DNA from 4 places in the Proteus faecis genome. Region 3 is predicted to be linked to each of the others. Evidence: predicted binding sites of a transcription regulator. Region 3 holds the regulator's gene; each other region holds the start of a gene.
What was found. Region 3 encodes Fur, which represses iron uptake genes when iron is present. Its sites were predicted from a motif close to ATAATAATGAGAACNACTATCAA; they were not measured.

Region 1 (8,512 bases), on a different contig from region 3:
TTCAGGTAATACCTTGATAGCCTTTACAAATTCTTCAATAGTTTCAGCATCTTGTGCTCTAAACCAAATTCTTGCAAATAAAGATAATCCCGCATCAACCTTACTACCATCTAATACAGCAACATAACGAGTGATCACACCCGATTCTTCGAGTAAACGCACACGACGAAGACAAGGAGAAGGTGAGAGTCCAACCTCTTTTGCCAGCTCAATGTTCTGGATTTTGCCATCACGCTGAAGCACCTGCAAAATATGTTTATCTATTTTATCTAATTTTATTGACATCAAAGATTAACCTTAATTCTATTTGTGGAATTTTATTGCCAATTAATTCTTTTTGTTAGCAACAAAGCAACCCGATTTTTTCGAAAACATCATATAATCTTTCCGCTAAATTTCACAGCAAAAACGATCTTCCTCTTAAACTATCTCTGTCAGGTGAAAAGATGGAATTTAACACTTTATTATTATTTGCACTGACTGTTCTACCGCTGATATGTACACCTGGGCCCGATATTCTTTTTATCTCCTCCCAAGGACTATCCGGGGGTATGAAATCAGCATGGATTGCCAACACTGGCGTTATATCAGGCTATTTAACTCATGCATTATTGAGCGCATTAGGGCTTGCCGCCTTAGTATCAGCATCCCCCATTTTATTTCATTTACTTAAATGGGTTGGTGTGTTTTATATCAGTTATCTTGCAGTCAAAATGTTGATATCCGCCTGCAAAAAAGGCCAATTAGCTCTCGATGCCTCAAAAACCTCACACTTATTTCGTAAAGGTTTTTTAACTAGTTTTCTTAATCCTAAAGGGCTATTAGTTTATCTGGCTATTTTACCAAACTTTATTGATCATCATAATGATATCGCAACACAATCATTGCTGTTATCTGGGATATTTATCACGACTTGTTTAATTATTTATGGTCTACTCGGCACCTTTTTTGCTTATATTGGCTTAAAAGGCGGTTTAAGTGAAAAACGTCGTCGCTATAACGATGGTATTGCAGGTGGATTACTCACTTTTGCGGCAATTAATTTGGCTTTAAATTAGCCTTAATCCTAAGCACTATTTATTATTCTAGTCAGTATTTGACCACAAGAATGCCTCTATTTAAGTGGTCGAATATCTGACCATAATAATTGGCAATTTGCGGTTAACGGCTTTATTTCACCTTCTCGAATATCAGGTAGCCACCAAGCCCCCTGTCCTTTCGATAAACTTTGGCAAGTCGCGCCTAGTAAAGTCCATTCACCTTGAGTGACATAAATTAACCCTGCATGAGAGCTAGGCAAAATAAGCGGTTGTGTTACTAAGGTCGTCTCTGCTTTCCAGCATGTTTGTCGCACCATAATATTTAGGCACTTTACGCCGCCTTTAATAAGCTCAGATTTAACATAGATATCACCTGAAAAATCAAAAGGCTGATAAGCATCTGTAACAGAATGACTAAGAAAATCTGGACTAATTAAATTGATACCATTACCTTCTAACAACACTATTTGCCGTTCAATGTCAGGAAACTGTCCTAATGAGCTATTTTCTTCGATAGAGGTTAAACACGCTCGCCATGAAAAATCATTATTAACTGGCCAGCACACAATTTCTTGCGTTGTGCCTTTTTGATTATTCCATGATATAAACGGTAACTCTTGTTGATCAAAACAACGTAGCTTCATTGTATCCTCCTGCAATATCTGGCTATCAGTCTGATAATGAGGTTAAGGATTAATCATTGGAGATTACCGCCAATAAATCAATAGTTAACTTTTAAAAGTGTGCACTGACGTCAGCTATTTACGTCGTAATTTCTTGCACCCTTCACCAATTATTTCCATTCCTTTTTCAGTACGACTATTCCATTGAAAAGAAGAGTTTAAACGAAATGCATGATCAAATTGGGAGCTAGTGGAAAACATTGAACCTGGAGCAATACTGACTCCTCTTTCTAATGCAAAGTGATAGAGTTTATTCGCATCAAATGTTGATTCAAACTCTAACCAAAGAAAGTATCCTCCTGATGGAATATTCACTTTTACATCTTCTGGTAAATATGTTTGTATTGCCTGTAACATGCGATAACGTCTTTGTTCTAATAATAATCTTAATCGGCGAAGATGCGTATCATAACCACCTTGTGACAAATAATCGGCAATAGCTTGTTGTGTTGGCATACTCGCAGATACTGTACTCATCATTTGCAACTGCTGTATTTTTGTTGCGTGTTTTCCAGCAGCAACCCAACCCACACGAAATCCCGGCGCAAGACATTTAGAAAAAGAAGCGCAATGTAAAACGCTATTTGTTTTATCAAAACCTTTTACTGGCATAGGTGCTTTCTGGCTGTTATAGAGTTCACCATAAACATCATCTTCGATTAGCGTTATCTGTTTCTTCGTTAATATGTCCACCAGCCTTATTTTATTTTCATCAGGCATTGTTCCACCTAACGGATTTTGACAATGGCTCATCAACCAACAGGCTTTAATTTCGTATTGCTCAACCACTTTTTCGAGTTCATCTAAACAAATTCCTGTTACTGGATCTGTTCTAATGGCAATCGCTTTTAATCGTAAACGCTCTATTGCTTGTAATGCACCATAAAATGCAGGTGATTCAATCACAACCCAATCACCCGGTTCAGTAACAGCTTGCAAGCTAAAACTTAGTGATTCCATTGCACCAGCCGTAATGACAATTTCATCTGGAGAGACATGAATGCCTTGTAATGCATAGCGTTGTGCAATGTTACGGCGTAACTTTTCATTTCCCGGAGGTAGATTAATCACTGAACTTTGGGGCGCTAAATGTCTTGCAGCAGAAGCTAACGCCCTACTTAATTTAGGCTGAATAAATAAGCTGGGATCGGGGAAAGCGGAACCAAAAGGAATAATAGCAGGATCTTTACACGCTTGAAGTACATTGAAAATAGAGGTGCTTATTTCAACATTTTCACTCATATGTAACCCTTTGCTAGCTGTCACTTGACCAAAGCGGTTGTTACGATGTGCAACGTAATAACCTGATTGTGGTCGCGCAGCTATCCATCCTTGGCTTTCTAATAGCTGATACGATTGTAAAACCGTCATTAAACTTAAACCTGACTGTTTCACCGTATCCCGCAATGAAGGTAAACGGTCGCCAGATTGCCAAATATTATCTTCAATTTGTTGGCGTATTTGCGCTGCAAGCTGTTCATATCGAGTCATATAAAACTGTTTACCTCAAAACTGTTATAGTCATTTTTAAACTTATTGTCACTATTATAGCTTACTGTCATATGGTCTACTAATCCACACGATTTACCTGCAATTTACATTTTTATATCAATAAAACGAGGTTTTTTATGCTTGGATTAAGTGCCTTTGATTTGGCGCGTATCCAGTTTGCGTTCACCGTTTCTTTCCATATTATCTTCCCCGCAATTACTATCGGACTGGCTAGTTTTTTAGCTGTATTGGAAGGTTTATGGTTAAAAACGCGCAATAAGGATTATTTAGCGCTATTTCATTTTTGGTCAAAAATATTCGCAGTTAACTTTGCGATGGGCGTTGTATCTGGTTTAGTCATGGCCTATCAATTTGGAACCAACTGGAGTTTTTTCTCTGATTTTGCGGGCTCAATTACAGGCCCTCTACTCACTTATGAAGTGCTTACCGCTTTCTTTTTAGAAGCCGGTTTCTTAGGTGTGATGTTGTTTGGCTGGAATAAAGTTGGTGAAAAACTTCATTTTTTTGCAACCTGTATGGTGGCATTAGGTACATTAATGTCTACGTTTTGGATCTTGGCTTCAAATAGCTGGATGCAAACACCACAAGGATTTGAAATTATAAATAACCAAGTTGTTCCAATAGATTGGATAGCTGTTATTTTCAATCCATCGTTCCCTTATCGCCTTGCTCATATGGGGGTCGCAGCTTTCCTTGCTTCCGCCTTCTTTATTGCTGCATCTGCCTCATGGCATCTACTCAAAGGCCATAAAACATCAGCCATGAAAAAGATGCTTTCAATGTCTTTATGGATGATTTTAATTTTAGCGCCTATTCAAGCTCTCATTGGCGATGTCCATGGGTTAAATACGTTAAAACATCAACCCGCGAAAATAGCCGCGATTGAAGGTCATTGGGAAAATAAACGAGGAGAAGCAACACCATTAATTCTCTTTGGTATACCTGATATGGATGCCGAAGAAACAAAATATAAGATAGAAATTCCTTATCTTGGTAGCATGATCTTAACTCATAGCTTAGACAAACAAGTTCCAGCATTAAAAGAGTTTCCTAAAGAAGATCGACCTAACTCACTTATCATTTTCTGGTCTTTCCGCATTATGGTTGGCCTTGGCATATTAATGATTTTCATCGGTGTTTGGGGAACTTGGCTACGATATAAAAAGAAACTTTATGAATCTAAAACTTTCTTACGCTTAACGTTTTTAATGGCGCCTTCAGGACTTATCGCTATTCTTGCCGGTTGGTTTACAACAGAAGTAGGACGTCAACCTTGGGTTGTTTATGGCATACAACGGACAAGAGATGCCGTATCTGCACATGGTGAAATGCATATGAGTATAAGCTTGCTGATCTTCTTGGTCGTTTATAGCTCTGTATTCGGTATTGGATATGCCTATATGTTAAAACTGATCCGCAAAGGTACACCGGAGGTTCATCATGGGAATTGATTTACCAGTTATTTGGTTCATCATTATCGTATTTAGTACGCTAATGTATATCGTGATGGATGGTTTCGATCTTGGCATCGGTATGCTTTATCCATTTATTAAAAGTGACCAAGATCGTGACTTAATGATGAATACCGTTGCCCCTGTATGGGATGGTAACGAAACATGGTTAGTTCTAGGCGGTGCAGCTTTATTTGGCGCCTTCCCATTAGCTTATGCAGTTATTCTTGATGCTTTATCAATGCCTTTAACATTAATGCTTGTTGCACTAATTTTCCGTGGTGTCGCTTTTGAATTTCGTTTTAAAGCTGACAACAATCATAAAGGGTTTTGGGATAAATCATTTATCTTTGGCTCTATCTTAGCCACCTTTATGCAAGGTGTTGTTGTTGGTAGCGTTGTTCAAGGTTTACCGGTTATTAACCGCGCCTTTGCGGGTAGCTATTTTGATTGGTTATCTCCTTTTCCACTCTTTTGTGGGTTTGGGCTAATTATTGCCTATTCATTATTAGGATGTGGCTGGCTGATTATGAAAACTGAAGGCCATCTACAACAAAATCTATATAAGGTTGCTTCCTCTCTTACTCTCATGATGCTTGCCGTTATTGCAACCGTCAGTGTATGGACACCATTAGCACAACCTTCAATTGCAGAACGTTGGTTCACATTACCAAACCTGTTCTTCTTTTTACCCGTTCCTGTTTTAGTGTTGTACAGTACTTGGTTAATTTTGCGTTCAGTGAAAAAACAAGGACATTACCTGCCTTTTTTTGGTGCGCTAGCTTTAATTTTCTTGGGTTTTTCCGGGTTAGGGATAAGCATTTGGCCTAACATTATTCCACCTGCAATTAGTTTTGTAGACGCATCGGCTCCACCAGAAAGCCAAGGATTTATGCTAGTTGGTGCACTGTTTATCATTCCTATTATTCTCGTTTACACATTCTGGAGTTATTACGTTTTCAGAGGAAAAACAAATTATGAAGAAGGTTATCACTGATCCACAAATACAAAGTAAACCCTCATTATTAAAAAAATGGGGATGGTTAATTACTATTTGGTTTTGTAGTGTTTTAGCCTTATTCGCTGTTTCTTCCTTCTTTCGGTTTTTAATGACGTTAGCCGGAATGAAAGTCAAGTAAAGGTAAAGTATATACAGCAAGATAATTAACACCGAATACGATAAACTATAAAATAAAAGTAAAGAAAGGGCTGGAGTTATCTTCAGCCCTTTTATCTTTATTTAAGATAGTGAACGACTCTTTAATGTCATTAAAACTTAACCTATTCTTATTAAATACTCTTTTAGTAACTAATTTTATATAAATTGCTTTGTTATAAACATAAAACACAAAAGCAAATATTTTTATTTATCCATAATTAACTAAATTTAAATCAAACTCCTTGATAAAATCACTTTAAATACATCATTTTTGATTAATAATAAGAGATAAAATCTTTTTTATGTGTTTATTTCGATAAATAAAGATATAAACAATCCTGTAAAAAACTATCTCCTCTAGAAATAAGCTGGAATGAATGTTGAATTAAGTTTCCAAAGTAATTATGATATCGCCGCCTAGCAGGTTCATATCTGTATTATTTTATAAAGACACACCAAATGTGTCATTTAGATATGCCATATGATTAATTCAAGAATTAAATCCACTCCCTATTAAAAAGGATGGATAATGGATGATGTCTGTTCAAAATACATATTTTGATAATTTAGATTTATCTTAATTGCTAAGAAAGATCACTTACACTAGGCTTACTCATTGTTGCTACTAAATTAAGGATGAAATCATGAATTGGTATTTGGAAGTCATTAAAAATAATTATGCTAACTTTTCAGGACGTGCTCGCAGAAAAGAATATTGGATGTTTACTCTAGTAAATACCATTATTATTACCATCCTATATGCTATTGTGATTTCATCAATAGACATGAATACGGGTGAAATGAGTGGATTAGGTTCAATTGTTGGTATCATTTTAGGTATTTACTCTTTAGCTATTATTATCCCTAGCCTTGCAGTGACTATTCGTCGCTTCCACGACCAAGATAAATCAGGTTGGATGTTCTTACTTGCATTTATTCCTGCTGTTGGTGGATTAATTGTTTTCGTCTTTATGTGCCTTGAAGGTACTAAAGGTGACAACAGATTCGGCCCAGATCCTAAAGCTTAATCTATTACTGAATGAATATGACAATACAGTGAGTGTAACTAGATCAAGTATACTCACTGTATTAATTGATTTTCCTACCATTATTACGACTATCTGAAAACATCCTTGCTTTAAAGAAAATAACACCAGCCCATCTAATCCCACATTGTATTTTCGTATTTTTATTGATCTCTGACTTTTTTTAACTAAAGCCCCAACGTTACCCAATCATACTTATCATATTGATTATTATGTTTTTATTTTTAATTTGAACCTAATCACACTATATAAATAAAAAATACACATTCCTTTACTAAATAGACATTAGTGTTGATAATGACTATCATTATTAATTGAAAATGATAATATCTACGTCAATAAAAAAATTAAATGAGTCAGGTAAAAAAAGTGAGTAACCCAAAAATATCTCAAGAAAAAAATATTTATAAACCCGCTCCTCCTCGCCTAGTTCAAGTAAAGCGTATTACTGATGTTACACCAGGAATGCGTTGTATCACCTTTACGAGTGATGATTTAGATACTTATCCCGCAGATACTGCGGGGGCACATTTAAAAATATTCCTACCTTTAGAAGGCCAAGTTAAACCAACAGTGCCAGGCTTTTCTGAGAAAGGCCCTACATGGCCTGAAGGTGAACCAAGATCGATTGTACGTACTTACAGTGTTCGTGCTATTCGACCCGAACAAAAAGAGTTAGATATTGAATTTGCAATACATGACGATGCTGGCCCTGCTATTCATTTTGCACTAAATGCTAAGCAAGGAGACTATATTGGGATCACTAATCCGGGGGGACCTGATCCTTTATTAGCACCAGCGTCACATTACTATATGGCAGCTGATCCAAGTTCTTTACCTGCTTTAATGGCTTTGATAGAAACCATGCAACCTAATGTTCAAGGGAAAGTCATTATACGAGTAGAGGACGAAGCGCATCGCCAAGAAATTAAACGTCCTAATGGCTTAGAGATAATCTGGTTAATCGGTTCTGTTGAAGAACAAACTCAAAACTTGATTAATGAATTTACGTCGTGGAAATTACCAACTGAAGATGTGGCATTTTGGATTGCTGGTGAAGACAAAATCATTCGTGCATTAAGACGCCATATTCGCCGTGATAACGGTTTCGATCGTAGCTTAATTTATGCTATTCCCTATTGGCGTTTTGGTTATGACGAAGAAGGCTATCACGCTGAACGTCACCATGTGATGGATAACGAAGACGTAAGCTAAGTGATAAATTAAAGACTAAGCGTTGGCTGTACGGGCTGCATATTAACTCCTTCAGTAATATGCAGCCTTTTTTATTATAAAAATATAACTAATGTATATTCTTCTTATCTTGCTGATAATTTCCATCATCATCTATATAGATAACTGTAATAACTTGGTTAGTATCAATTCGCCCTTTATATTCGACTTCCTGTTTTGAGAAAGGTGCTATCATGGTGGTCTGAATTAAAGATTGCTCTATATTCTCTTGTGTATACATTTTTGAAATCGTAAAAAAATAAGCTGAAGGATTATTAATCTCTAAATTCTGCTGTTTCTTTATAATCTCAATCTGTTTAAAAATAGTGCTACTCGTTAATTCGAGTTGTTTAGGGCGATAGAAAAGCTTAATGCGAGTTTGTAATGC
Region 2 (8,512 bases), on a different contig from region 3:
CTCCATTTCCGATATAACTCAGTTTACCGTTCCAAATGATTTCACCCCAGCGACATACCAAGAATGCGATCAGTAACACTTCGATCACTTTAGTTAATTTGGTAAATAGCGGTGTTTCATCATCATTCATGGTACGGCTTGCTTTTAATAAAGAGCCTTCAAAAATAACGATAGTGAAACCAAGGAGGAAAGCCGTTAACAGAGAAAACAGCGGTAACATCTCATAAGATTGCCACAGTGGATGTACTTTCCAACCTGCTGAAATCATTAACGATCCCATTGAAGATTGGTGCATTGTTGGCAGTAAAGCACCAAGACCAATGATAAAGAACATCGCTTTATTAAGACGTTTCAACGACACTTTCCAACCTAAACGTTCGAATAACGCAGGTAAGAATTCTAATGCCATCACCATAATGTAGATGGTCATACAGGTCGCCGTTTCAAACAACACTGAGTTAACGTTAAAGTATTGTGGCATAAAGAAGTGAGGCATGTTCCAATAACGACCAATATCAATAGCGATGGATAAACCACCTAATGAATAGCCGAACAAGCTCGCTAACAATGCAGGGCGTACTAATGGGTGAAATTCCCCTTTATTAAAGACATAAACAGCCCATGCAAGTGCCCAACCACCACATGCAAAGCCTGTTCCTATCAATAAGTCAAAAGCAATCCAGATACCCCAAGGATATCCCCCATTCAGATCAGAGACATCGCCCAGACCAAATACCAAACGCTTACCAATAAGAATAAAACCGAGCACAGCAAGCGGTAAAAATACTCTTACTGCTAGAGTAAATAACTTACCGCCAAGTGGACGAGGATCATGACTCGACATCGTTATCCTCCTTGTGGTGTTCCTGCTCTTGTTTTTTACTATTACGGTTAACCAAATAGGTGATCCCGGCAAGGGCTGCTATTGGTAATACCATGCCTTTATAAAGCGTATGTTGAATATGTTCAGAACGTGCACCCGTTGATAATGGTGCGACTTCTGGCATTCCTAAATTGTCAAAAGGAACAGCAGAAAGTACCATGACTTGCGTACCGCCACCTTCAAACTCACCATAGATATGATCTTGATATTCAGGAATTTTGTGTAGATAAGTATCACCACCACTAATGGTTTGACGTGGGTAATGATATTCTTCACCCGCTTTTTTCGCTAAACGACGTTTTGCTTCTTCCAGCAACTCTTCACGTGTTCCGAAAATCACTGCACCAGTAGGACAAACTTCAACACAGCCTGGTAATAAACCCTTATCTAAACGCTCAACACCTTTTTGGTTACAAAGCTCACATTTATAGAGCTTACCAAATGGATCATCGTAGTCGTATTTTGGAATGTTGTAAGGGCATCCCACCATACAGTAACGACAACCTGTACAGATATCCGCGTGATAATGAACAATACCCGTTTTTGGATCTTTGGTTAACGCAGAAACAGGACAAACAGAAACGCAGTTTGCATCAACACAATGCATACATTGTTTCTTAATAAAGGCATAACCGTTTTCCAGTTGGTCTTTATTTTCACCTGTGCCATCACGCCAAATTTGAATAATGTTATTTGTGTAAGGACTTAATTTGTCATTGTTTGACCAAATCGGATCACCATTAGCGTAAGTATCACCACGCTCCATTGGCTCCGGGTGATTAATTTCCTGACATTTTGTGACACATGCTTGACAGCCTACACACAGTGTAGAGTCGTAGAGCATACCGAGAGACCCAGGAATTGGGGGACGGTTCTGCGCCGCAGCATGACTCGCAGTGGGAGCCATTCCCGCAAGGAGAACCCCACCTGATGCCAGCTTAAAGAAATGACGCCTATTCACCGTTTATCCTCCTGTGAGGCTCCTGTGGCATTCTTGTCACGGCCTAATTGACGTACAGCCATCACACTGACACCCGCAACTGCACCCACGACAGCACCCAGTAAACCAGCAGCGCCATAAGAGACACCGCCACCTTCTTTTGCATTAACATCAGGTACTTGTGCTTTTGGTGTTGGCTGATAAACGTTCGCTAATTGGAAAATACCTTTAGTAAAGCCGATACCTTCTTCATTACAACCATAGCAAGGGTGACCGATACCGACAGGCCAGATCCCGCCACCGACATCACAGAATTCTAATGTTGGGCAGTTACCATACGTTTCAGGGCCTTTGCAACCTAAATGGTATAAACACCAGCCTTGACGATGACCTTCATCACCAAATTCTTTAGCAAAACGACCCGCATCAAAATGAGGGCGACGTTCACAGTTTTCGTGAATTAAACGCTCATAAGCAAAAAGCGGTCTGTTTTTGCTATCTAACTTAGGCAATTTGTTGAAAGTAATAATATGAGCAACAGTTGCTAAGAAGTTATGTGGGTTTGGTGGACATCCTGGAATATTGATAACGGTTTTACCCGGTAAAATAGCTTCCAGTGATTTAGCGCCTGTTGGGTTGCCCCCAGTAGCAGGTACACCACCCCATGCAGAACATGAACCAATAGCAATAATCGCAGCAGCCCCTTCAGCAGCTTCTTTGATATGCTCAATAATTGGTTTTCCTGCAACCATACAGTAAACACCACCGTCTTTGTCTGGGATTGAACCGTCAACAACGAGGACGTATTTACCTTTGTATTTCTCCATCGCATTGTGTTTATTTTCTTCAGCTTGATCACCAAAAGCTGCAGAAAGCACTTCGTGATATTCGAGTGCGATAACATCAAGAACGAGGTTTTCCAGAGTCGGGTGAGTTGCTCGTAATAAAGACTCTGTACACCCAGTACATTCCTGAGCACCAATCCAGATAACAGGTGGGCGTTCAGGTGATGCCATTGCTTCTGACATTTCTGCGGCAGCTTTGCCGCTTAATCCCATGGTAGCTGACAGCGCAGCACACAATTTCATAAAATCGCGTCGGTTAATACCATGATGGGAAAAAACATTATTCCCCAAGGCCATATATCTCTCCTGATATGATGATTTTTAATTGGAATAATTTTAAAACACCGCCTTTTTAACACTCCGACACAATAATGACTTGATCATTATCAAGCGATAATTCATTAAAAAATAAATTATCCCTTTATGTGAGTAAAAACGTTTCAGCAATATAAAGTTTAATGCTTAATTTTTATATATTTCGTCATTTTAAATTTATTAAAATACTATTTAATAATGATAAAGAAAATAGAAATAATTATCATTATCTTAAAAACACAGAGGGAAAGAAAATTTAAACCTTTATTAATCAATAGATTATAAAAAAGACAAAAAACAACCAAATTATAAGACAATATATTTAAAATAATACAAAATTAATAATTCATTATTTCTAATTTCTAATAAAAATTATTAAAAATAAGTTCTAATATATTTTTTAATTATAATGATGAATCTTTTTTTCATATTATCAACCTTTACATTACATCATAAATAATGTTAAAAATTGCATTTCATAAACAAGAAATGATTACATTAATATATTTAACTTTAGCTTATTTTCATTACCAATTTAGCGACTCTTCTTTTGTTATTAATTTTTAATCATCATGATAATGTCTATTTTATAGCCAAATATTAACCTATTTTTCCTATCATTTTTCATATAGTTATAAGTATATTCATTTTTGGAATAAGAAATTCGCTTAGTATAAAATCGTTATAAAATTAAATACATATTGGCATGAGATAACATCAAAAGGATAAGATCATTAATAATTACTAATTAGTACATAATGGTAATCATTTCATTAAGTTATTTTATAACATATCGAATCTATAACGAAATTAACGCAAATAAAATTTAATGTTAAATCCCTGTTGTTTTTATGGATAAAAAAAAGACAATTTATCGATAAATAATCCCCTAATGGGGCCTATTTCTTTTTTTGTAAGAATAGATAAAAGAAGTGATCATAAATCTAAAAGATTGAGAAATATTTTGTTAACTGTTTGTTTTTTTTATCAAGCAAGATTTCGTGGATAATGAGCGATAAATTGAGGATCAGTATCCAAATGATACACAACAAACACACTCAGAAGCGCTCATCTTAGAAACCACAGTAACAGCCTATATAACAGACAAAATAAAAAAGCCATAACACCGAAATGTTATGGCTTCTAAATTTATTAAAATAATAAAATGCTATGTGTAGTTCTCTGCCTTTCACGTTTTATTTTACTCACTGCTTATCAAAAATAAGTAGCGGTTTGAATAAGTAAATAAAATCTACTTACCAGAAATTGGAATGACTGAAAACAACGGTCTACCTGGTGCAATAAAAAATAAGTATCCAAATGTGGATAACTTAGATAATAAATAAATTAGGCGTTATAACACGTTACAGGATATTTCAATTTGTAACGTGAGTGCATTATATCCAATAAGATTTTTTGCGCAAGTGTTTTTACACTTAAATCAAATTCAAATAAAGACATTATAAATCACAAGGTTATAGATAAATTTAACTTTAAGAAGTCGATATCAACAAATCTAAAAATGAAAAAAAATGAAGAGTTAATGAATATTAATGTTAGAAGGGTTCAAACAATGACATCTACTTAGCATTAATTGATTCAGCTCGTCATCACTCAATAAACTTAATTAATTATTTATTCTGTAACTTAATCTATCCATTATTAATATTATTTAATACTAAAGCTAAATTTTATTCTAACTCAATTTTATTAATAACATCGACAACTATTAAAAATGGTAAAAATATAAACTCTATATCGTCTATACAATAAAAAAGCACTTTATTCATCATTTCACAACGACAAATAAAGTGCTTTTAAAATAGCGTAAAAATACTTAGATAAATAGCTTATTTGCTAAATATTAACCACCTGTAGAGACGGTTTCCATTCCCACTAGCCCAACTTTGAGATAACCCGCTTTTCTTAGCGAATCCATTGCAGCCATTAACGTTTCATAATCAACCGTTTTATCCGCTTGGAAAAAGATTGTTGTCTCTTTGTTTGCTTGTGTCATGGTATCTAACACATTCGCTATCGTTTCATGTGTGACCATCTCTTCACCAATGAAAATCTGTTTATCCGACTTAATTGTTAAATAAACAGGCTTTTCAGGGCGTGGCTGTGGTTTAGCACTTGAAGCGGGTAAATTTACTTTTATATCAACAGTAGCTAACGGTGCTGCCACCATAAAGATAATGAGTAGAACCAACATGACATCAATAAAAGGCGTCACATTGATATCATGTAATTCATTATCATCACCTGAATCATCACCAAGACGCATTGCCATAATTCATTACCTTGCTTTGCTGTTTTCGATATCTAAATCACGGCTGACTAATGTCACTACACCCGTTGCGATATCACCAATTTCACCACGATAACCCGCGATCATACGAGCAAAAATGTTATAAATAATAACCGCAGGAATAGCTGCAATCAGACCAATCGCTGTTGCTAATAACGCTTCTGCAATGCCGGGCGCAACAACAGCAAGATTTGTCGTTTGAGAGTGTGCAATACCAATAAAGCTATTCATAATCCCCCAAACCGTACCAAAAAGGCCGATAAAAGGAGAGATTGCACCGATTGTAGCTAAATAACCATTACCGCGACCTAACTCACGGATAATTGCTGCAACGCGACGTTCCATACGCATTTCAACACGTTCTTTAATGCCTGATGCCACTTTACTTTCTTGAGAGTAAGTACGCTCTAATTCCGCATCATTAAAGAAATCAGCGGTTGCACTCTTATGACCAAATTTTTTGCTAATCGCTAATGCATCATTGAGTGATTTAGCTTCAACTAATTGAGCCGTCTCATTTCTTAAGCGACGACGCAGTGAGATCAGGTAGCTTCCTTTCGCGAAAAATAGAGCCCAAGTGACAATAGAGGCTAACAGTAAGCCAATCATGACACTCTTAACGACTAAATCTGCATTACGATACATACCCATGACGGACAAATCTTCTGCAAATCCGCCACCAGCAACCATTTCAGGCTGTACTTCTGATGGTGTGTTTTCTGTCGCTGAAGGTGCATTCTCTGAATTCTCAGCCGTTATTACAGCTGTATTTTCACCTTCAGGCTTAGCGCTTGCAGTATTTTCTGCTTTCACTTCATTACCTGTTGTTGAGGCTGTAGTGGCAGTTGTCTGTGTAGTCGTTATCGGTGTAGAAGCTGTTGAAGAAACGGCAGCAGTTGTTGGCTGTTCAGTTGGTGTGGCAGGAGTCGTATCCGCAAAAGCAGAGCCTGTCAGACCGATTGCCAATAGAATAGAAGCTGTCAAATTACGCATCAGTTGGCCTTTTACTCTCTTTTTTATCTATTTATTTATTCAGTAATGACATTTTTACGTCATTACTTACCCAAAATCGTTTACTTACAATCATCCTGTTTGCCATCAGGAAAGAGAAAACGCTCAAATGATATCAAACATGAAGCATTTTGATAGTAATTATCATTACTATTTGGCGATTTTTTTTCCATTCGTCCATTTTTAAGACAAATTATCGTTCTTTCACGTAACGTGAAATTTTATCAACTATCCAGCAACTCTTTTGTACTTATCCAAAAAATGAATTAACTTGAGGTAAACACACCATCAATTAAAAGAAGGTATTAAGGATGACGCTAAAACAACAAGAAACCTCACTCCTCCTTTCTGGTCGAGCTAAAAAATATTCTCAAGGCGCAGTAAATCCAATTATACAACGAACATCATCCGTTATTTTTGATTCCGTTGCGCAAAAACGAGATGCAACAAAAAAACGCGCTGAAGGCGCACTTTTTTATGGTCGTAGAGGCACAACCACACACTTTGCTTTGCAAGAAGCACTCACTGAATTAGAACAAGGTGCAGGATGCGCATTATTTCCTTCTGGTGCTGCAGCAATCACGCAATCAATACTCGCGTTTATTGAACAAGGTGACCATATTCTTGTAACGGGTTCGGCTTACGATCCCACACAAAATTTTTGTGATCAGATCTTACGTAAATTCTCAGTCACAACGACTTATTTTGATCCTTTAATCGGCAATGCGATCAGCCAATTACTACGTCCTGAAACAAAAATCGTTTTTCTTGAATCGCCAGGATCAATCACGATGGAAATTCAAGACCTGCAAGGAATAGTCAATTCAGTTCGCCAATATAACCCTGAAATCATTATTATGATTGATAATACTTGGGCGGCGGGAATATTACTTAAACCATTAATGCTTGGTGTTGATATTTCTATTCAATCAGCAACAAAATACATTATTGGTCACTCTGATGGTATGTTAGGTTTTGCCGTTGCTAATAAACGTTGTTGGGCACAATTACGTGAAAATGCCTATTTATTAGGACAATGTGTCGATCCTGATACTGCGTATATGACAGCTAGAGGCCTAAGAACATTACCCGTAAGAATGAAACAGCATGAACAGAGTGCATTAGAAGTCGCTCGTTGGCTAAAACAACACGCTTTAGTCGATAGTGTTTATCACCCAGCCTTATCTTCTTGTCTAGGTCATGAATATTTTCAACGTGATTTTTCAGGTAGCAACGGGCTATTCTCTTTTAGTTTAAAGAAAATCCTAACTGCTGAAGAATTTGCTCTTTTTTTAGATAATTTCTCATTATTTAAAATGGCATTTTCATGGGGTGGATTCGAATCCTTAATTTTAGGTTATCAACCTAATGATATTAAAGCTATGCGCCAGTATGAAACACAACCGGAATTTACAGGCACATTATTCCGTGTTCATATTGGATTAGAAAATGTAGACGATCTAATTGCAGATCTCGAATACGCATTTTTACGTATTTCTTAATAAAGAATGAATTTTTTATTAAAAAAAATCTATCCCTGTGGCTCCACAGGGATTAAATCAAACTGTTATCTTTATTTTGCGTTAGAATAGCGAACATAAAGTCTTTTTTAATGCGAGTTCGCTAATGGAAACATTAAAAGAGATAATTCACGCATTAATGCAACATGATTATATGGTGCTGGCTAATCCTAATGTGTTGTGGGTTATCTATATTGTTCTTTTTGTTATTATTATGCTGGAAAATGGGGTATTACCCGCAGCATTTTTACCCGGAGATACACTACTTATTCTATGTGGTGCACTTATTGCGAAAGATGTTTTACATTTCTTTCCAACCATCATTGTATTAGGTACTGCTGCTAGTTTTGGAAGTTGGTTAGGCTTTTTACAAGGCCGATGGCTCAGTGACACAAAAGTAGTTAAACGCTGGATGGCACAATTACCTGAGCAATATCACCATAAAGCGAATGATCTTTTCCATCGTCAAGGCTTATATGCTTTATTAATTGGTCGTTTTATTGGTTTTGTACGAACATTATTACCCACTTTGGCGGGATTATCTGAATTACAACAACGCCGCTTTCAAATATTTAACTGGTTAAGTGGCTTTTTATGGGTAGGCATTATTGTTTCACTGGGCTATGTATTGAATTTAATTCCTTTTATTCAAAAGCATGAAACATTAGTGATGAATATTCTGATGAC
Region 3 (8,512 bases):
GATTAAATACGAGTTATCATACGACAAAGAATTTTTTTGAAAAAAAATCCCTCTATCAAAGAGGGAGATAATTTTAATTAAGATATATTTATTTCTTAACCGTTTTGCCTTTACCACGTAGGGTTTCGGTTAACCCTTTAAGAAAATATCTCACGAGTTGATCGCCACAGTTACGATAGTTTTTATGTCCAGGCTTACGGAATACTGCACTGAGTTCTGGCTTAGAAACACGGAAGTCTGCAAGCTCATAAATCTTTAGAATATCAACATCTTTTAACTCAAAAGCGACACGCAGTTTTTTTAAGATAATATTATTTGTTATACGTTTTTCAACTTCAGGTGCTGGAAAATTCTCATCTTTGCCTCGACGATAAAAAATCAGGCCATTTAAAAAATGTCCCATTGCATTATCGTCACACTCAACAAACTCAGGCTCATCGTCTTTTTTCAACCAACTATTTACTAACTCTTTTGTGACTGTGAAATCAGCCAGTTTCATGATTTCAACAACATGCGCATCACTTAGATCCAGCATGTAGCGTACACTTCGTAAAACAAAATTATTTTGCATTGTATTGATTATCCACTCTATTTTTAATTCTAAATCAACCTCAATGATGGATATCAATGCTGTGATCTAAAAATATTCAATAATTAAAAAAATACACTCTACCTTTAGGTAGAGTGTATTCTCTATAAATAGTTTATCGTACTAACTTATTTATTAGCAAAAACATTATTTACTATTTCAATAGCTTCTTTTTCAATTAATTCACGATGCTCAGGACCACGGAAGCTTTCACAGTAAATCTTATAGGCTTCTTCGGTACCAGAAGGACGAGCCGCAAACCAACCGTAATCGGTCATCACTTTTAAACCACCAATAGATGCGCCATTACCAGATGCATGCGTTAAACGTGCAGTTATTGGATCACCGGCTAATGTACTTGCTGTCACCATTTCAGGCGATAAACGTGACAACAGCGCTTTTTGTTCATGGGTTGCTGATGCTTGAATACGGTTATAGCTTGGTGAACCAAAACGTTGTGCTAATTCATTGTAATGTTCTTGCGGATCTTTACCTGTTACTGCTTTCATTTCGGCAGCCAGCAGGCATAAAATAATACCGTCTTTATCAGTTGACCATGGTTTTCCATTAAAGCGTAAGAAAGATGCACCAGCACTCTCTTCACCACCAAAACCAAATTCACCGCTAAATAAGCCTTGAACAAACCATTTAAAACCAACGGGCACTTCAACTAGCTCACGGCCTAAATCTGCCACAACACGGTCAATCATTGCACTTGAAACCAGTGTTTTACCTACTTTTACATCGTTAGCCCATTGTGGACGATGGCGGAAAAGATAGTTAATCGCAGCCGCTAAATAGTGATTAGGATTCATTAAACCAGAAGGTGTCACAATACCATGACGATCGTAATCAGGATCGTTAGCAAAGGCTAAATCAAACTTATCACGTAACTGTAATAAGCCTTCCATCGCCCATGGCGATGAACAGTCCATGCGAATAACACCATCGTGATCCAGCGTCATAAAACGGAACGTCTGATCAACTTGATCGTTAACTAATTCAAGATCAAGACCATAATATTCACCGATGCGTTTCCAGTACTCAATACCAGAACCACCTAATGGATCAACGCCCAATTTTAAGCCCGCTTTTTTAATCGCTTCCATATCAACAACGTCACCTAACGCTTTGACATAAGGCATAATTAAGTCTTGAGCTTGAATATAACCACTTGCTAATGCTTCATCATAAGAAAGACGTTTGATCCCTGCTAAATTGTTCTCAAGCAGTTCATTAGCTCGTTTCTCAATAACTGAAGTTAAATCTGTATCCGCAGGCCCACCATTTGATGGATTATATTTAATACCGCCATCTTCAGGTGGATTATGAGATGGCGTGATCACGATACCATCAGCAATATCTTGATGTGCTTCATTGTATGTCAAAATAGAAAAAGAGACCGCCGGTGTTGGTGTATAGCCATTATTTTCTTGAATAATCACTTTAACTTTATTGGCGGCAAGTACTTCTAAAACAGAAATAAATGCAGGCTCTGACAATCCATGGGTATCTTTACCCACATAACATGGTCCTGTTACTTCATTATTAGCACGTACTTCAGCAATAGCCTGTGCAATTGCCAAAATATGTGCTTCATTAAAGCTATGGCGATTTGCACTTCCACGATGACCAGATGTACCAAATTTCACACGATGAGCATTATTGCTAGCTTGTGGTTTAAGTGAATAGTATTGAGACGTTAATTGCGCCACATTAATAAGATCACTTTGACGAGTATGCTGCCCTGCTCTTGGATGAATTGCCACGAATCTTCTCCTATTAGACATCACAATCACGCTTTAAACAAAAGCCTTTGCAATGCATCAATTAACAATAGTGGTTAGATAGTTCCACACACCTTATCAATCTCATTTGCAGGGAATTGCATATCCTGCATGATGCTTTGTACCATTGTTCTTTTACGCTCTGTGTTCGAGTTAGTGATAACCCAAAACGGCGTACCTGAAATATGGCGCGGTTTTGTATGACGTCCACTATCGAGTAATGTTTGTTCATCACCAGCAAAATAGATACGTGTTCGTCCATGTACTGTTTCAGCAGATTGAGTAAAAGTAGCGCTATCTAGGCTATATAACGTAGAAAGGATCTGTAAAAAACGATCAACTGATTTTGTTTTTTCTGCGTAACTGTCAGATAGCAGCAGTTCTCGCATTTCACGGATCGGATTTTTTGCTGGTGTAATCGATTTAGGTTCAGCTTCCTGTTTTATAACAGGTGCTTGTACTGACTCAGTGACAACGACTGGTTGTACGGGCTGTTTGGCATCGAGCTTCAGTAGACGCCTTAAAATATCTGAAGCGCTTTCACCGATATGCCTAGTTTCGCTAGCAATATAGCGGTAAAGTTCGTCATCAATTTCTATCTTTTTCATTGCTACCCAGTACTGTTTTCAAAAAAAGTAATTAGGATTATAAGATATAATCTTTAAAAACAAAATAGGTAAAATTTCAATAACTTAAAGAAGATCTATTCGAGATCCTACCGTTTTAAAGGCTAAGCTCGGCATTTATCCTATTGTTTATCTTGGTATCATCTTCTATTCTTTGAACTTATTCGCAAAAAGTCAGTTTTAAACTCAAACATATCACACCACCAATTCCCAAATAATATAAAATCCTAATTATTTATTTTTGAGCAATGTCAATACTTCAACTTTTTAAATAACTTTAGAATATATATCTACAAAACATTATTTTTATAGTTTTTTATAAATTTATCTTATCAATTATTTCTAAGCTTCATTACTCTTTCATCTTATCGCGATAAGTTGGCTTAGCATCTTGTGCATGTCATCATAGAAGAAAATCGCAATCATTTTGGTCATTAATATGAAACTCAATACATTATTAAATTATCAATTACACCAACCTGAAACTACACCTGCATCTAATTTACCTATCGTTTTAATTCATGGTCTCTTTGGTGATCTCAATAATTTAGGTGTTTTAGGTCGCGCACTTCGTCAAGATAATACCGTAATACAAATTGATGTGCGTAACCATGGACATTCTCCTCATAGCAACAGTATGAATTATCAAGATATGGCACAAGATGTGCTCGCATTACTTGATAGCTTAACTATCTCAAAAGCCATTATTATTGGGCATTCAATGGGAGGCAAAATTGCGATGGCGATGACAGCGTTAGCTCCCGAACGTATCGCAAATATTGTTGTGATTGATATGTCCCCTGTTGCTTATAACGTTCGCCGTCATGACAAAATTTTTGCTGCGCTTGAAGCCGTAACGGAAGCTCAAGTCACACGCCGTCAAGATGCTGTGGAAATCATGCGCCCTTTTATTGAAGAGGAAGGTGTGATCCAATTTTTACTCAAATCATTCAAAAATGGTAAATGGCTATTTAATTTACCTGCAATAAAAAATGCTTATTCAGACATTATTGGCTGGCAAGAGGTGCCGGCTTGGCATCATCCTGTATTATTTATTCGTGGCGGTTTATCACCTTATATTTTAGATGAGTATCGTGAAAATATAGCTCGCCAATTTCCTCTCGCGACTGCCTTTGTTGTCGCAAACACAGGGCATTGGGTTCATTCAGAAAAACCAGATACCGTTATTAAGGCCATTCGTCGTTTTTTAGAAAAAGCTTAATTAATAGACTTTACTGTTTAAAATAACGTCACTGAAAAATGAGAATTTAATAGAGTGTATAATTATTGTGCTTAAAATTTGTGTCTGTTGATAAAAAGACCAAATCACAATAGGTTAAATTCAGGAAGCAGTGGCGAGACATCACTATGTGGGGTATTATTGGGCGTTTCGCAATTTAGTCATTGGTATACGCCCTTTCACAGCAAAATTTATGGCAAAAGAACAAACTGATCGCACCACACTGGATTTGTTCGCAGATGAACGCAGACCTGGGCGACCTAAAACAAACCCGCTTTCTCGGGATGAACAGCTTAGAATTAATAAACGCAATCAATTAAGACGTGATAGAGTTAATGGATTACGTCGAGTTGAGTTAAAATTAAATGAAGATGCAGTGAATGCTCTCAATGAGTTAGCGACAGAAAGAAACGTCAGTCGTAGTGAACTTATTGAAGAAATATTACTAGAGCAATTGGCGCAAAATCACGCCTTAAAAATGCATCAAAACAAGAATAGCTAGCAGATAAACCACACAAATTCGACAGAATTAGCCTGCTATTTTCGTCAAAATACATTTTTAGTTTTCTATGATGAAAACACAATGCTTATCTTTCACTAGTAATTGTTCAAACACAGACAAATATACTCTAAATATTTTGAAGTGTAGCTAGGTGACAAGTGAATGAGTCACTAGAAACATACAAAAAGTATGTAACTAGTGAGAATAGACGTAGTCAATAACGCTACAATTTGAAATATAACGAATTTAGAATAAAAGAGGTTATCTCACTTTATGGCAATCATAGGAATATTCTTCGGCAGTGATACTGGCAACACAGAAAATATTGCCAAAATGCTTCAAGAAAGACTGGGCGCTGATAATGCCGAAGTTCATGATATTGCAAAATCTAGTCAAGAAGACATCGAAGCGTTCGATATTCTGTTACTAGGTATTCCTACTTGGTATTATGGTGAAGCACAATGTGATTGGGATGACTTTTTCCCAACACTAGAAGATATTGATTTCAATGGCAAGCTTGTTGCACTATTTGGTTGTGGTGACCAAGAGGATTACGCAGAATATTTCTGTGATGCAATGGGTACTATCCGCGATATTATTGAGCCTCGTGGTGCAATTATCGTAGGACATTGGCCAACTGAAGGTTATCATTTCGAAGCCTCTAAAGGGCTTGCTGATGATAATCATTTTATCGGTCTTGCAATTGATGAAGATCGTCAACCAGAATTAACCGAAGAGCGTGTTGACGCTTGGGTTGCTCAAATCAAAGAAGAAATGAGCCTAGACGAAATTCTGGGGTAAAATAAATTCTCAATATTGAGAATGATAATTATTCAATGGTGTGCTAAGATAGTGTGATAGGTGGGGTGTTTATTTTTAAATATCATGCCTATAATCAATGAGGTTATTTATTCACCCGAGTATTAATGAATAAAACCTATTTGTGAGCACAAAAATTAAATTCACCATTAGCAACAGGATTAAATCCGCATGACCGACAATAATAAAGCGTTAAAAAATGCTGGGTTAAAAGTTACACTTCCTCGCTTAAAGATCTTGGAAGTGCTCCAGGATCCTGAGTGCCATCATGTCAGTGCTGAAGATCTCTACAAAAAACTCATCGATATCGGTGAAGAGATTGGTCTGGCTACAGTGTATCGCGTCTTAAACCAATTTGATGATGCTGGTATTGTTACCCGACATAATTTTGAAGGTGGTAAATCAGTATTTGAATTAACTCAACAACACCATCATGACCATCTAATTTGTCTTGATTGTGGTAAAGTTATCGAGTTTACAGACGATGCAATTGAATTACGCCAAAGAAACATCGCTGAACGTCATGGTATCAAACTTTCCAATCATAGCCTTTATTTATATGGCCACTGCGCTGAAGGTAATTGCAAAGAAGATAGCCATGCACATGATGAGAAATAATTCATTCTGGATAATCTCTCAGTAAAAAAAAGGAACTGTGAACAGTTCCTTTTTTATTATTCAAAATTAGGTAATATAAATATCGTTACTTCATCACACTAATACTGTGTTTGACATGTTTTAAATGCACCACAATCGTAAATGTAACAATAACCAATAGTGACCAAGAGCCCCATTTGCCTGCATGTACTGCAGACCAAGCACCAATTTGGTTAGGGTATTGCCAAACACCAAAAAATGTACCGAAATTCTCAGCAAGCCAAATAAAGAAACCTATTAGAACAAAAGCAAGTAATAAGGGCATCTTTCGCTCTGTATCATAAGGCGTAAAATAAACCACACTACGAGCGTAAAGACCTAAAATAAAGGCAGTTAAGTACCATCGATAATCACCAATAAAGTGATGAGAAAAGAAATTAATATAAATAGCAAGAGCAACAAATGTTGCCAGCCAATAAGGTGGGTAATTATCTATACGAAGTTTAAAAAAACGCCATGCTTGAATTAAATAACTTCCTACCGCAGAATACATAAATCCTGTAAACAAAGGGACTTCCCACAATTTTGTGTAAGCAAAATCAGGGTATTTCCATGAACCAATTGCCGCTGATGTTTTAAATAGCTCCATCACAAAACCAACAATGTGGAAAAAACAAATCGCTTTTAATTCATCCCATGTTTCCAACTTTCCCCACACCATCCATAATTGAAAAGCGATAGCGAGAATAAGAAGTACATCATAACGAGGTATGCCAAAAATACCGTTACTTGGTGTTGCAAATAAAATAAAAAAGAAAAATCCCGCAAATAAACAAGACCGCGCCTCTTTCACACCAAAAAAAAGAAATTCAATAATAAATCGTTTTATACCTTTAAAAGGTTTCAATGGTGGTTCTAATAAAAAATCATCCAATCGTTTTAACATGCTTCTTCCTGGAAACTTGCATTATCAAACAGCTTTTAATGCAAAATAATAAATAAGGTGAGATAAAATGAACGGCAAGAAATTTGCCATAGAATAAAAAAACGTACAAGGATGAAAAGGACGAAAAAGAAAGGAATGAAAAAATAAAGGTATTTACCCCCCACTACGATACCCACTCTGACTGCCTTTACTTAGGGTAAATACCTTACGCAAATTCTGCGAAATAACTGAAGCGCAAGAGATAAACATAACCCACTTACATTTATCTCAGACGATATGACATGACGACTTTACTTCATTACTTTTACTACAACTGCATACCACTATTTTAAAACAACTGTTTACTACTTTTACTTCAACTCTTTTGTTTCTACTTCTTAATTAACGCACCCCTACCTTTTTACGACTTATTTTATTTATCGTAATCGTATTTAATTCTTTTTAGTTTTATTTAGGATAAAGTGCAATTAATACACTTTATCCTTATGTCGATATTAGAAAATAGTGAATGGCATTATCACGTTAAACTTAACGTCTTTTTCATCTTGGAAAATATTACTAAAACCACCGTCATAACTTGGAATATCAGAGTGATTATCATAACGGGTATAGTGAAGCTTAAAGAGAGTGCCTTTAGCGCGACCTTCTTGAACCGTATACATAATATCCGCATTCCATGCACTTTCTCTAATACGCTGACCTTGGTCATAAATGGCTTTACCACTTGGCTTAGCATCCCATGCGTAAATATAAGAGGTACCTACAGCCCAACCGGATAGATCCCAGTTTTTCAGATCATACATAACGCCAGCATAAAGTGCTTTTTCTCCATTAGCGTTAAAGTCTGAACGACCATCCCACCAGATATCAAGGCGACCATTTGATGTTGCCCAACCCGGCGTCATACGTTGTAAGAAATAACCTTGATTACCTTCAGCTTTAACCCATGTTCCTTCTACTTTGAAGTCAAATACATTATAGGTATAACCAAAAGTCAGTGCTTGTAACCATGCCAGCCCATCATAAACGTCATTAACGCCACCGCCGGTCACTTTATCTTTAGCACCGTAGAATTGGTAAGACGTTCTTAATGCATTATCAGCAATTGGGAAATCATAAGAAACTTTGCCAAAATACTGATCAATATAACCATCGGCCTGACCAAATGCCGCTTCTAGTACTAGGCTATTTTTAAAATCATATTTGGCGCCGAAAGAGTGAAGATAGCTGATATTGGTTTCTAGATCCGCTTTGCGGAAGTTGTACATATTCCGATACCATGGCGCTTTATATTCATCTGTCCACATATATGAGAAAGATAATTCACCGCTTTTATCGAAATCGAAAACAGCACCCGCTTCTGCACCGCGGTAAGTTCCCGGTAAGAAGCTCCAATGTGGACGCAA
Region 4 (8,512 bases), on a different contig from region 3:
CGGTTGTTTCTCACCTCCTTCTGTTATTTCAGCAGCATAAGCCACCGTTGAAGAAAGGAAAAATAAGCTTATTGTATAAAATAACTTTCTCATTTTTCTACCTCTTCAATAACTTCAGCGGTAAGTTTGTCAAATTCAGTATTAGCTTTGATTACGTAAATACCTGTTAATAGAAATGAGGCAATAATTAAGCCAATACCAATAGGAATGCCTCGTGTAATGTAGCTTCCTTCGTACAGTGGTGTACCTAACCACTGTGGATAGAATGCAATAAGTAAGATAAACGAGACATACATAACGAGCGTAATTATTGAAAGTGTCCATGAAAAACGACTACGTTTATTAACCAGTTCTTTAAAGCGAGGGTTGTTTTCTATCTCTTGATAAATATTGGCATTCATCAGAGTTCTCCTCTATATAATTGTTTGGTTTATCACTTGATTTAGAGGCTTCAATCCCCTGCATTTCATGATTTTTAGGTAAGAGCGCCTAGCAAAGACATTTTCATGTCTTTGCTTTGTCGTATTACGTTTTTTAAATGACAGCTATTTTGTTGTGTATTAAGCGGTGAGTGATAGAGACTGTTTTTCTTCTAACAGTTTCTCTACAACACCCGGATCAGCGAGTGTTGAGGTATCTCCGAGGTTAGTTGTGTCGCCAGAGGCAATTTTACGCAAGATTCGGCGCATAATTTTCCCTGATCGTGTTTTGGGTAGGGAATCTGTCCAATGTAGAATATCTGGTGTAGCTATTGGTCCAATTTCTTTACGTACCCAGTTGCGAACTTCAGTATAAAGTTCAGGGGTTGGTTCTTCACCGTGATTTAAAGTGACATACGCATAAATGGCTTGCCCTTTAATATTGTGAGGAATACCCACTACTGCAGCTTCTGCAATTTTAGGATGTGCAACAAGAGCAGATTCAATCTCTGCTGTTCCTAAACGATGACCTGAAATATTCAAGACATCATCAACACGTCCTGTTATCCAATAGTCGCCATCTTCATCTCGGCGAGCGCCATCACCAGAGAAATACATACCTTTAAAGGTTGAGAAGTAAGTTTGTTCAAAACGTTCGTGATCACCAAAAAGTGTTCTTGCTTGACCCGGCCAAGAATCAGTAATCACTAAGTTACCTTCACAAGCCCCTTGCTGTACTTCTCCCATATTATCGACAATTGCAGGCTGAACGCCGAAGAAAGGGCGTGTTGCTGAGCCTGGTTTTAGATCCATTGCTCCTGGTAATGGCGTTATCATGAAACCACCGGTTTCTGTTTGCCACCATGTATCAACGATAGGACATTGGCTACGCCCCATTTTCTGATAGAACCATTCCCATGCTTCTGGGTTAATTGGTTCACCAACAGAGCCTAGAATGCGCAGAGAAGTACGTTGAGTCCCTTCAATTGCTTTATCACCTTCAGCCATTAATGCACGGATTGCAGTAGGTGCAGTATATAAAATATTGATTTGGTGCTTATCAACAACTTGAGCCATACGGTTAACAGATGGGTAATTAGGAACACCTTCAAACATAACCGTGGTCGCGCCATTTGATAGTGGGCCATACAGTAAGTAGCTATGGCCTGTTACCCAACCCACATCAGCAGTACACCAATAAATGTCGCCTTCATGATAATCAAAGGTGTATTTAAAGGTCATTGAAGCATAAACGAGATAGCCCCCCGTCGTGTGCAGTACACCTTTAGGTTTGCCTGTTGAACCTGATGTATACAGAATAAAGAGAGGATCTTCTGCATCCATAACTTCGACTTCACATTCTGCACTGACACCTTGGATGATTTCATCCCACCAAACATCACGTCCTTCAATCCATTGTTCGGTATGCCCTGTGCGGCGAAATACCACTACATGATTAATAAGAGGGATATCAGCATGATTTAAAGCATCATCAACATTTTTCTTTAAAGGGATAGCGCGACCCGCTCGTAATCCTTCATCAGCTGTAATGACTAATTTAGCTTTTGAGTCTATGATCCGGCCTGCAACCGCTTCAGGGGAGAAACCACCAAAAATAACAGAATGGATAGCACCAATACGAGTACAAGCAAGCATAGCGACTGCGGCTTCTGGCACCATAGGCATATAAATCGCCACAACATCGCCTTTTTTAATACCTAAGTTTTTTAATACGTTGGCGAATTGGCAAACATCGTGGTGAAGTTGTCGGTAAGTGATTTTTTTTGACTCATTAGGTGAGTCACCTTCCCAAATAATGGCAACTTGATCACCTCGTGTTTTAAGATGGCGATCAAGACAGTTCTGACTGATATTTAGCTGACCATCTTCAAACCAGCGAATGCGTACATGGCCTGGGTCAAAAGATGTATTTTTTACCACAGTATATGGTTTTATCCAGTCAATGATTTTCCCTTTATCTGCCCAAAAGGCCTCAGGGTTTTTGATGGATAATTCATAATCTTTTTGGTATTGCTCTTTATTGATCAGGGTGTGTTCTGCAATGTTTGCAGGAATATGATGTTGGTTTATTTTTGTCATAATAGTTCTCCTCACTGTTGTTAATACTATGTCAAAAAGTCGTTAACAAAAGAGGGTAAATAAAGATTGTTTCTTTTTTGCGCAGAAGATCACGAATTAATGGAAATGCTTTTCATGGAATGTTCAAATAGTGCGAAAGCTAGTGGTGAATGATTAATCTACTATTCTCTTATTTAATAGAATTATCATTTAATAGAAAGCTTTAAAATTAAAATAATATACTGTGAAAATTAATTTAACCATGCTGGATAAAAAAACCACAAAAATAATATGGATATGATAATGATTTTCATTAGCATTTTTTTCACTATAATGAAATGAAAAGATAAATCACATGGTGTGATCGAAGATAAAACAGCACTGGAGATTAATATGAGCTATACATTACCTGCACTGCCTTATGCTTATGATGCATTAGAACCTCATTTTGATGAGCGCACAATGGAAATTCACCATACTAAGCATCATCAAACTTATGTGAATAATACCAACACAGCATTAGAAAAATTACCTGAGCTTGCTGGTTTAGAAATTGATGAATTAGTTAAAAATCTTCATAAAGTACCTGCTGATCAACGTACCTTTTTACGTAATAACGCAGGTGGTCACTCTAATCATTCATTATTCTGGAAAGGGCTGAAGCTAGGTACTCAATTACAAGGTTCTCTAAAAGATGCGATTGAACGCGATTTTGGTAGCGTTGATGCCTTTAAAGAGTTATTTGAAAAAGCAGCAGCTAGCCGTTTCGGTTCTGGTTGGGCTTGGTTGGTATTAAAAGATGATGGCAAACTTGCGGTAGTTTCTACAGCAAACCAAGATAGCCCATTAATGGGTGAAGAGTTAGCTGGCGCATCTGGTTACCCAATTATAGGGTTAGATGTGTGGGAACATGCTTACTACTTGAAATATCAAAATCGTCGCCCTGATTATATTAAAGCGTTTTGGTCGGTTGTTAACTGGGATGAAGCGCAAAAACGTTTTCAGAGTAAAGCATAATTGAGTAAATAGCTTCCTTTCTTTTTATATTTTCAATGCCGACATCTGTCGGCATTGTTTCTTTTGAACACTCTCTTTACTATGAGTTATTCTTTTCTGTTTAGGTAGAGAGCTATGCGTTATTTTCCTAGTGTTTTTATCGGTAATATCACAACAACATCTAATGGATTTACCAGTGCGATCACCAAAAGGCTGGTGGATGGTCATATCAAATTGACATCACTGGGATTAGAAGGTGATGAGCAAGCAGAAAAGAGTTTTCACGGTGGCCCTGATCGCGCACTTTGTCATTATCCTAAAGAACATTATTTTTATTGGGCTGAGCAATTTCCGCAATTGACGGATTTTTTTCATGCTCCTGCATTTGGTGAAAATATCTCAACAACAGGCATGACAGAAGAAAATGTTTTTATTGGTGATATTTATCAATGGGGAACCGCATTAATTCAAGTTACTCAACCTCGCTCTCCTTGCTACAAACTTAACACAGTGACAGATGTCAGTAACTTTTCGCAAATTATGCAAGATAGTGGTTATTGTGGTTGGTTATATCGGGTTGTGAGTGTGGGAGAAACGGGGAGCCATCATCCTCTTGTTTTAGTTTCAAGAAACAGTGATGTCTCTGTTAAAGAAGCGATTTCGATAGCTTTTCATATGCCATTTGATGAAGAGCTTTATCATCGGTTATTAAGTGCCGCAGGATTATCTGCAAGTTGGAGTAAGACTATGCAGTTGAGGCTGCAAAATCAAACTATTGAGAGTTTTAATCGACGGTTGTTTAAGGAATAAATAGTTAATTTGCTCTTTACTAAAAAAACACCTTCCTAAAAATAAACTGGGGTCAGTTCAAAAATAGGTGAGGTGTTTTTCTAGGTATTAACAAAAGATTATGGATGTGCAATAAATCCGATTGCGTCATAAACCTTGTCTAAGGTTGCTTGAGCGCGAGCTTTGGCTTTATCAGCACCTTCTTTCATAATTTTATTAAGTAATACTTCATCATTACGGAATGTGTTAAAACGTTCTTGAATGTTAGTTAGCATTTCAGATACCGCATCAGCAACAGCACCTTTTAGATGGCCATACATTTTGCCTTCAAATTCAGCTTCTAATTCAGGAATAGTTTTGCCTGTAACACCCGCTAAGATATCGAGTAAATTAGATACACCCGCTTTGTTTTCAAGATCGTAAATAACACGAGGTGGCTCTTCTGAGTCTGTCATTGCACGTTTGATCTTTTTAGCTGCTGATTTAGGATCTTCAAGCAATGCGATAACGTTATTACGGTTATCATCAGACTTAGACATTTTTTTAGTCGGATCTTGTAATGCCATCACACGAGCACCGCCTTTTGGAATAAAAGGATCGGGTACGGTGAATATATCGCCATATATAGCGTTAAAGCGCTGGGCAATATCACGGCTTAATTCAAGATGTTGTTTCTGGTCGATACCAACAGGAACTTGGTTTGTTTGATAAATCAGAATATCTGCTGCCATTAATACAGGATAATCGAATAATCCGGCATTGATATTTTCAGCGTGGCGCGCTGACTTATCTTTAAATTGAGTCATTCGGCTCAATTCACCAAAATAGGTATAGCAGTTAAGTGCCCAGCTTAATTGTGCATGTTGTGGAACATGTGACTGAACAAAAATAGTGCTTTTTTCTGGATCGATACCACAAGCAAGGTACAGAGCCAGTGTATCTAAGGTTCTTTTTCTTAACTCTTTAGGATCTTGACGTACTGTAATAGCGTGTTGGTCAACGATACAGTAAATGCAATCATAATCATCTTGCATTTGTACCCATTGACGCAGTGCACCCATATAGTTTCCGATAGTTAATTCACCAGAAGGTTGTGCACCACTGAATACAATTGGCTTTTGTGCCGTTTTTTCTACTGAAGTCGTCATTTTAATTCTGTTCCACAGTTGTCATTGGCGTGATATCGAGGATAGAGAGCAAATCAGCAAAATTATCGAGAGTAAAATCAGGTTTGCTGTCTGCAATAGATACGCCGTAGTTATAGCCGTAGGTTAAACCTACGCAAGGGCACTCAGCCTCTTGTGCTGCAATAATATCGTTGCGAGAATCCCCAACAAAAAGGAGTTCTTCCTTTTTAACACCAAATGTGCCCATTGTTAAATATAATGGTGCTGGATGCGGTTTTTTTTCTTTTACATCATCGCCACCTAACACCAAGGAGAAGTATTTTTCAATTTCCAATTGTTGTAGTAAAGGTGCAATAAATAGTGTTGGTTTGTTTGTCACGATACCCAGAGGAATATTGTGTGAAGCTAATGCCTCCAGGGTTTCTTTGACGTGAGGGAATAAATCACTGCCTGTTTTGACTGAGGTCGCATAATGTTCATCAAAAAGATCACGCATCTCTTTTAATAAGGTATCAGTCACATCCTCGACGCCAGCATTGTGCAAAGCGCGTGTCAGTAGCATATCCACACCGTTCCCAACCCAAATAGTGACATTATGTTTGCCAGCAGGAGGAAAGCCTTTTGCTTTTAATGCGTAGTCTGTTGCTTCTGTAAGACCAACAGCGCTGTCGGTGAGGGTGCCATCAAGATCAAAGGCGATAGCACGGATACCTTTGAGTTTTTTATCTGTCATTACGATACCTTTTCTAATTCATGGCGCATATTGTCGATAACATGCTTATAGTCTGGCTGATTGAAAATAGCTGAGCCTGCAACAAACATATCAGCGCCAGCTTGCGCAATTTCAGCAATATTATCGACTTTGACACCACCATCAATTTCTAAACGAATGTCATAGCCACCATCATCAATCATTTTACGTACTTGGCGTAATTTATCGAGAGTATTAGGAATAAATGATTGGCCACCAAAGCCTGGGTTAACAGACATCAGTAGAATAAGATCTAATTTATCCATAACATAGTCGAGATAGTTTAATGGGGTTGCTGGATTAAGCACTAAGCCCGCTTTACAACCACAATCTTTAATTAATTGAATAGTGCGATCGACGTGGTCACTGGCTTCAGCGTGAAATGAGATATAAGTTGCGCCCGCGTTTGCAAAGTCAGGAATGATACGGTCAACGGGTTTAACCATTAGGTGAACATCAATGGGGGCGGTAATACCATAGTTACGCAACGCCTTACAAATTGGCGCACCAAATGTTAGGTTAGGAACATAGTGGTTATCCATAACATCAAAGTGGACAACATCAGCGCCCGCAGCGAGTACTTTTTCAGTATCTTCGCCCAGGCGAGCAAAATCAGCGGATAAAATAGAAGGGGCAATCAGAAAATCTTTCATCGCATTCTCCTGACAACACTCCCATTGTCGGGAAGTGTTAACGATTATTTATATAAGGCAAGTAATTCGTTCACTTTGCTACGACCAAGTGTGTTGCTACTGATTGTTCTTCGGACTTTCACACTGTGTAGCTCTTTTGCGTTCACATACCACGTTTTTGTTAACGCAGTCTCATGGTTTGATATTAACACGGGTATCTGTCTCTCGTAAGCCAGCATTGAGGCAAGTTGAGCCAGATGTTCTTGCTCTTGAAAACTAAAGCTATTTGTATGGTATGACGTGAAATTTGCAGTCGGTGATAATGGCGCATAAGGCGGATCGCAATAAACGACGGCACCTTTTTTTGCATTAGTCATCGTTGATGAATAGCTTTGGCAAACAAATTCGGCTTTTTGTGCTTTTTCAGAAAACCAAATTAATTCAGTTTCAGGAAAATAAGGTTTTTTATAACGACCAAAAGGGACATTGTATTCACCTTTTGAGTTATAACGGCACAGCCCATTGTAGCAATGACGGTTAAGATAGAGAAATAACACACTACGCTGATAAGCATCTGTTGAACGATTAAACTCTTGTCGTAGTTGATAAAACTCTTCTGCGATATTCATTTGAGGGGTAAATAATAAGCGGGCATCCTTCATAAATTTTTCAGGATGTTGCTTTACCGTGTTATAGAGATGAATTAGATCACTATTTATATCGGCAAGAATATATGAATCGTATTCTGTATTTAGAAAAACAGAACCGGCACCCATAAAAGGTTCAATTAAACAATTACCCTCAGGCAGATGACGTTTAATGTCATCTACCAAAGGATATTTACCACCAGCCCATTTTAGGAATGCGCGTTTTTTTTTCATGCCGTCCAAATTTCTCAATCGTTTCAGAGTCGCCGATTGTACTCTGTTTCAGACAGCATATCAGCGGTGAACTTCGTCTTAATTATTTTTTTAGATCCTGATGAACATGTTTCATCGGTCTAACCCAAGGTTGTTTTGCTTGTACTGGCGCAGGTAAAGAAGAAACGGCCTGCTTGGCTTCGCTTATATTACGATAATTTCCATAGATGAGTACATACCATGGATTACCATTACGCTGTGTTTTGTAAATAGCGTAGTTTCCATTGAGGTTCTTTTTAGCGAAAGCCTCTAAGGTATCTTGGCGACTTGCACCACTTAATTGCAACGTATAGTTAGTAGCAGGAATAGAACTTAAATTACCTGCTGATAATGAACCTGAAACAACAGGTTTAGTTGTTGCAGGTTTAGTTTGCGTTGTTGCTGGAGGTGTCACTGGTTTTGTCGGTGGTGTTTTTACTTCAGCCGGCTTTTGTACAGGTTGTACTGGTTTGGTGACGGGAGCTTGTGTAACCGGTTGTTGCGGTTTTGGTTGTTGTGCGTTTAATTGCTGATTAGCCGCTTGATTGATGCCCGCTTGTTGTTGATTTAAAGAATCAACGATATCTCCAGGGATCTCAACACGTTGACCTTGTGAATCAATCATTGGTGGTAAGTTTTGTGAAGGTGGTGTTGCAGGCTGTATCTCTTGCCCAGAAATAGATTGAGGAGCCGATGGCTGACCATTTTCTGAAGGCGTAACGGATGACGGTTGTTGAGATAGATCGATATTTCTTTCTGTATTGGTTGAAGGCGTTGGTTCAGTTGTTTCTGGTGATTTTAATGCTGAGCTTATTGCGAT

Region 1: the regulator Fur is predicted to act here: its motif matches at 7,183-7,205, upstream of QSH13_RS07840 (siderophore-interacting protein).
Region 2: the regulator Fur is predicted to act here: its motif matches at 6,437-6,459, upstream of exbB (tonB-system energizer ExbB).
Region 4: the regulator Fur is predicted to act here: its motif matches at 2,796-2,818, upstream of sodA (superoxide dismutase [Mn]).

Annotation. Positions count from the first base shown of each region.
Region 1 is NZ_JASVWV010000004.1:161,474-169,985, forward strand. Features, by position in the region: gene QSH13_RS07800 (Lrp/AsnC family transcriptional regulator) at 1-285, opposite strand, end outside; gene QSH13_RS07805 (LysE family translocator) at 447-1,058, shown strand; gene QSH13_RS07810 (HutD/Ves family protein) at 1,115-1,684, opposite strand; gene QSH13_RS07815 (aminotransferase-like domain-containing protein) at 1,799-3,214, opposite strand; gene QSH13_RS07820 (cytochrome ubiquinol oxidase subunit I) at 3,352-4,686, shown strand; gene cydB (cytochrome d ubiquinol oxidase subunit II) at 4,676-5,683, shown strand; gene QSH13_RS07830 (DUF2474 domain-containing protein) at 5,664-5,825, shown strand; gene QSH13_RS07835 (DUF805 domain-containing protein) at 6,490-6,873, shown strand; gene QSH13_RS07840 (siderophore-interacting protein) at 7,243-8,106, shown strand; gene QSH13_RS07845 (fimbrial biogenesis chaperone) at 8,195-8,512, opposite strand, start outside.
Region 2 is NZ_JASVWV010000012.1:79,891-88,402, reverse strand. Features, by position in the region: gene hybB (Ni/Fe-hydrogenase cytochrome b subunit) at 1-844, opposite strand, end outside; gene hybA (hydrogenase 2 operon protein HybA) at 831-1,844, opposite strand; gene hybO (hydrogenase 2 small subunit) at 1,841-2,965, opposite strand; gene exbD (TonB system transport protein ExbD) at 4,848-5,276, opposite strand; gene exbB (tonB-system energizer ExbB) at 5,283-6,287, opposite strand; gene metC (cystathionine beta-lyase) at 6,617-7,807, shown strand; gene QSH13_RS14690 (DedA family protein) at 7,932-8,512, shown strand, end outside.
Region 3 is NZ_JASVWV010000001.1:797,871-806,382, forward strand. Features, by position in the region: gene QSH13_RS03755 (YehS family protein) at 89-571, opposite strand; gene pgm (phosphoglucomutase (alpha-D-glucose-1,6-bisphosphate-dependent)) at 718-2,358, opposite strand; gene seqA (replication initiation negative regulator SeqA) at 2,433-2,984, opposite strand; gene ybfF (esterase) at 3,442-4,224, shown strand; gene ybfE (LexA regulated protein) at 4,436-4,744, shown strand; gene fldA (flavodoxin FldA) at 5,018-5,545, shown strand; gene fur (ferric iron uptake transcriptional regulator) at 5,735-6,181, shown strand; gene QSH13_RS03790 (DUF817 domain-containing protein) at 6,267-7,106, opposite strand; gene chiP (chitoporin ChiP) at 7,601-8,512, opposite strand, start outside.
Region 4 is NZ_JASVWV010000018.1:6,816-15,327, forward strand. Features, by position in the region: gene QSH13_RS16545 (cation acetate symporter) at 1-93, opposite strand, end outside; gene QSH13_RS16550 (DUF485 domain-containing protein) at 90-401, opposite strand; gene acs (acetate--CoA ligase) at 561-2,519, opposite strand; gene sodA (superoxide dismutase [Mn]) at 2,892-3,515, shown strand; gene yiiM (6-hydroxyaminopurine reductase) at 3,630-4,304, shown strand; gene trpS (tryptophan--tRNA ligase) at 4,403-5,431, opposite strand; gene QSH13_RS16575 (phosphoglycolate phosphatase) at 5,433-6,143, opposite strand; gene rpe (ribulose-phosphate 3-epimerase) at 6,143-6,814, opposite strand; gene dam (adenine-specific DNA-methyltransferase) at 6,859-7,674, opposite strand; gene QSH13_RS16590 (SPOR domain-containing protein) at 7,757-8,512, opposite strand, start outside.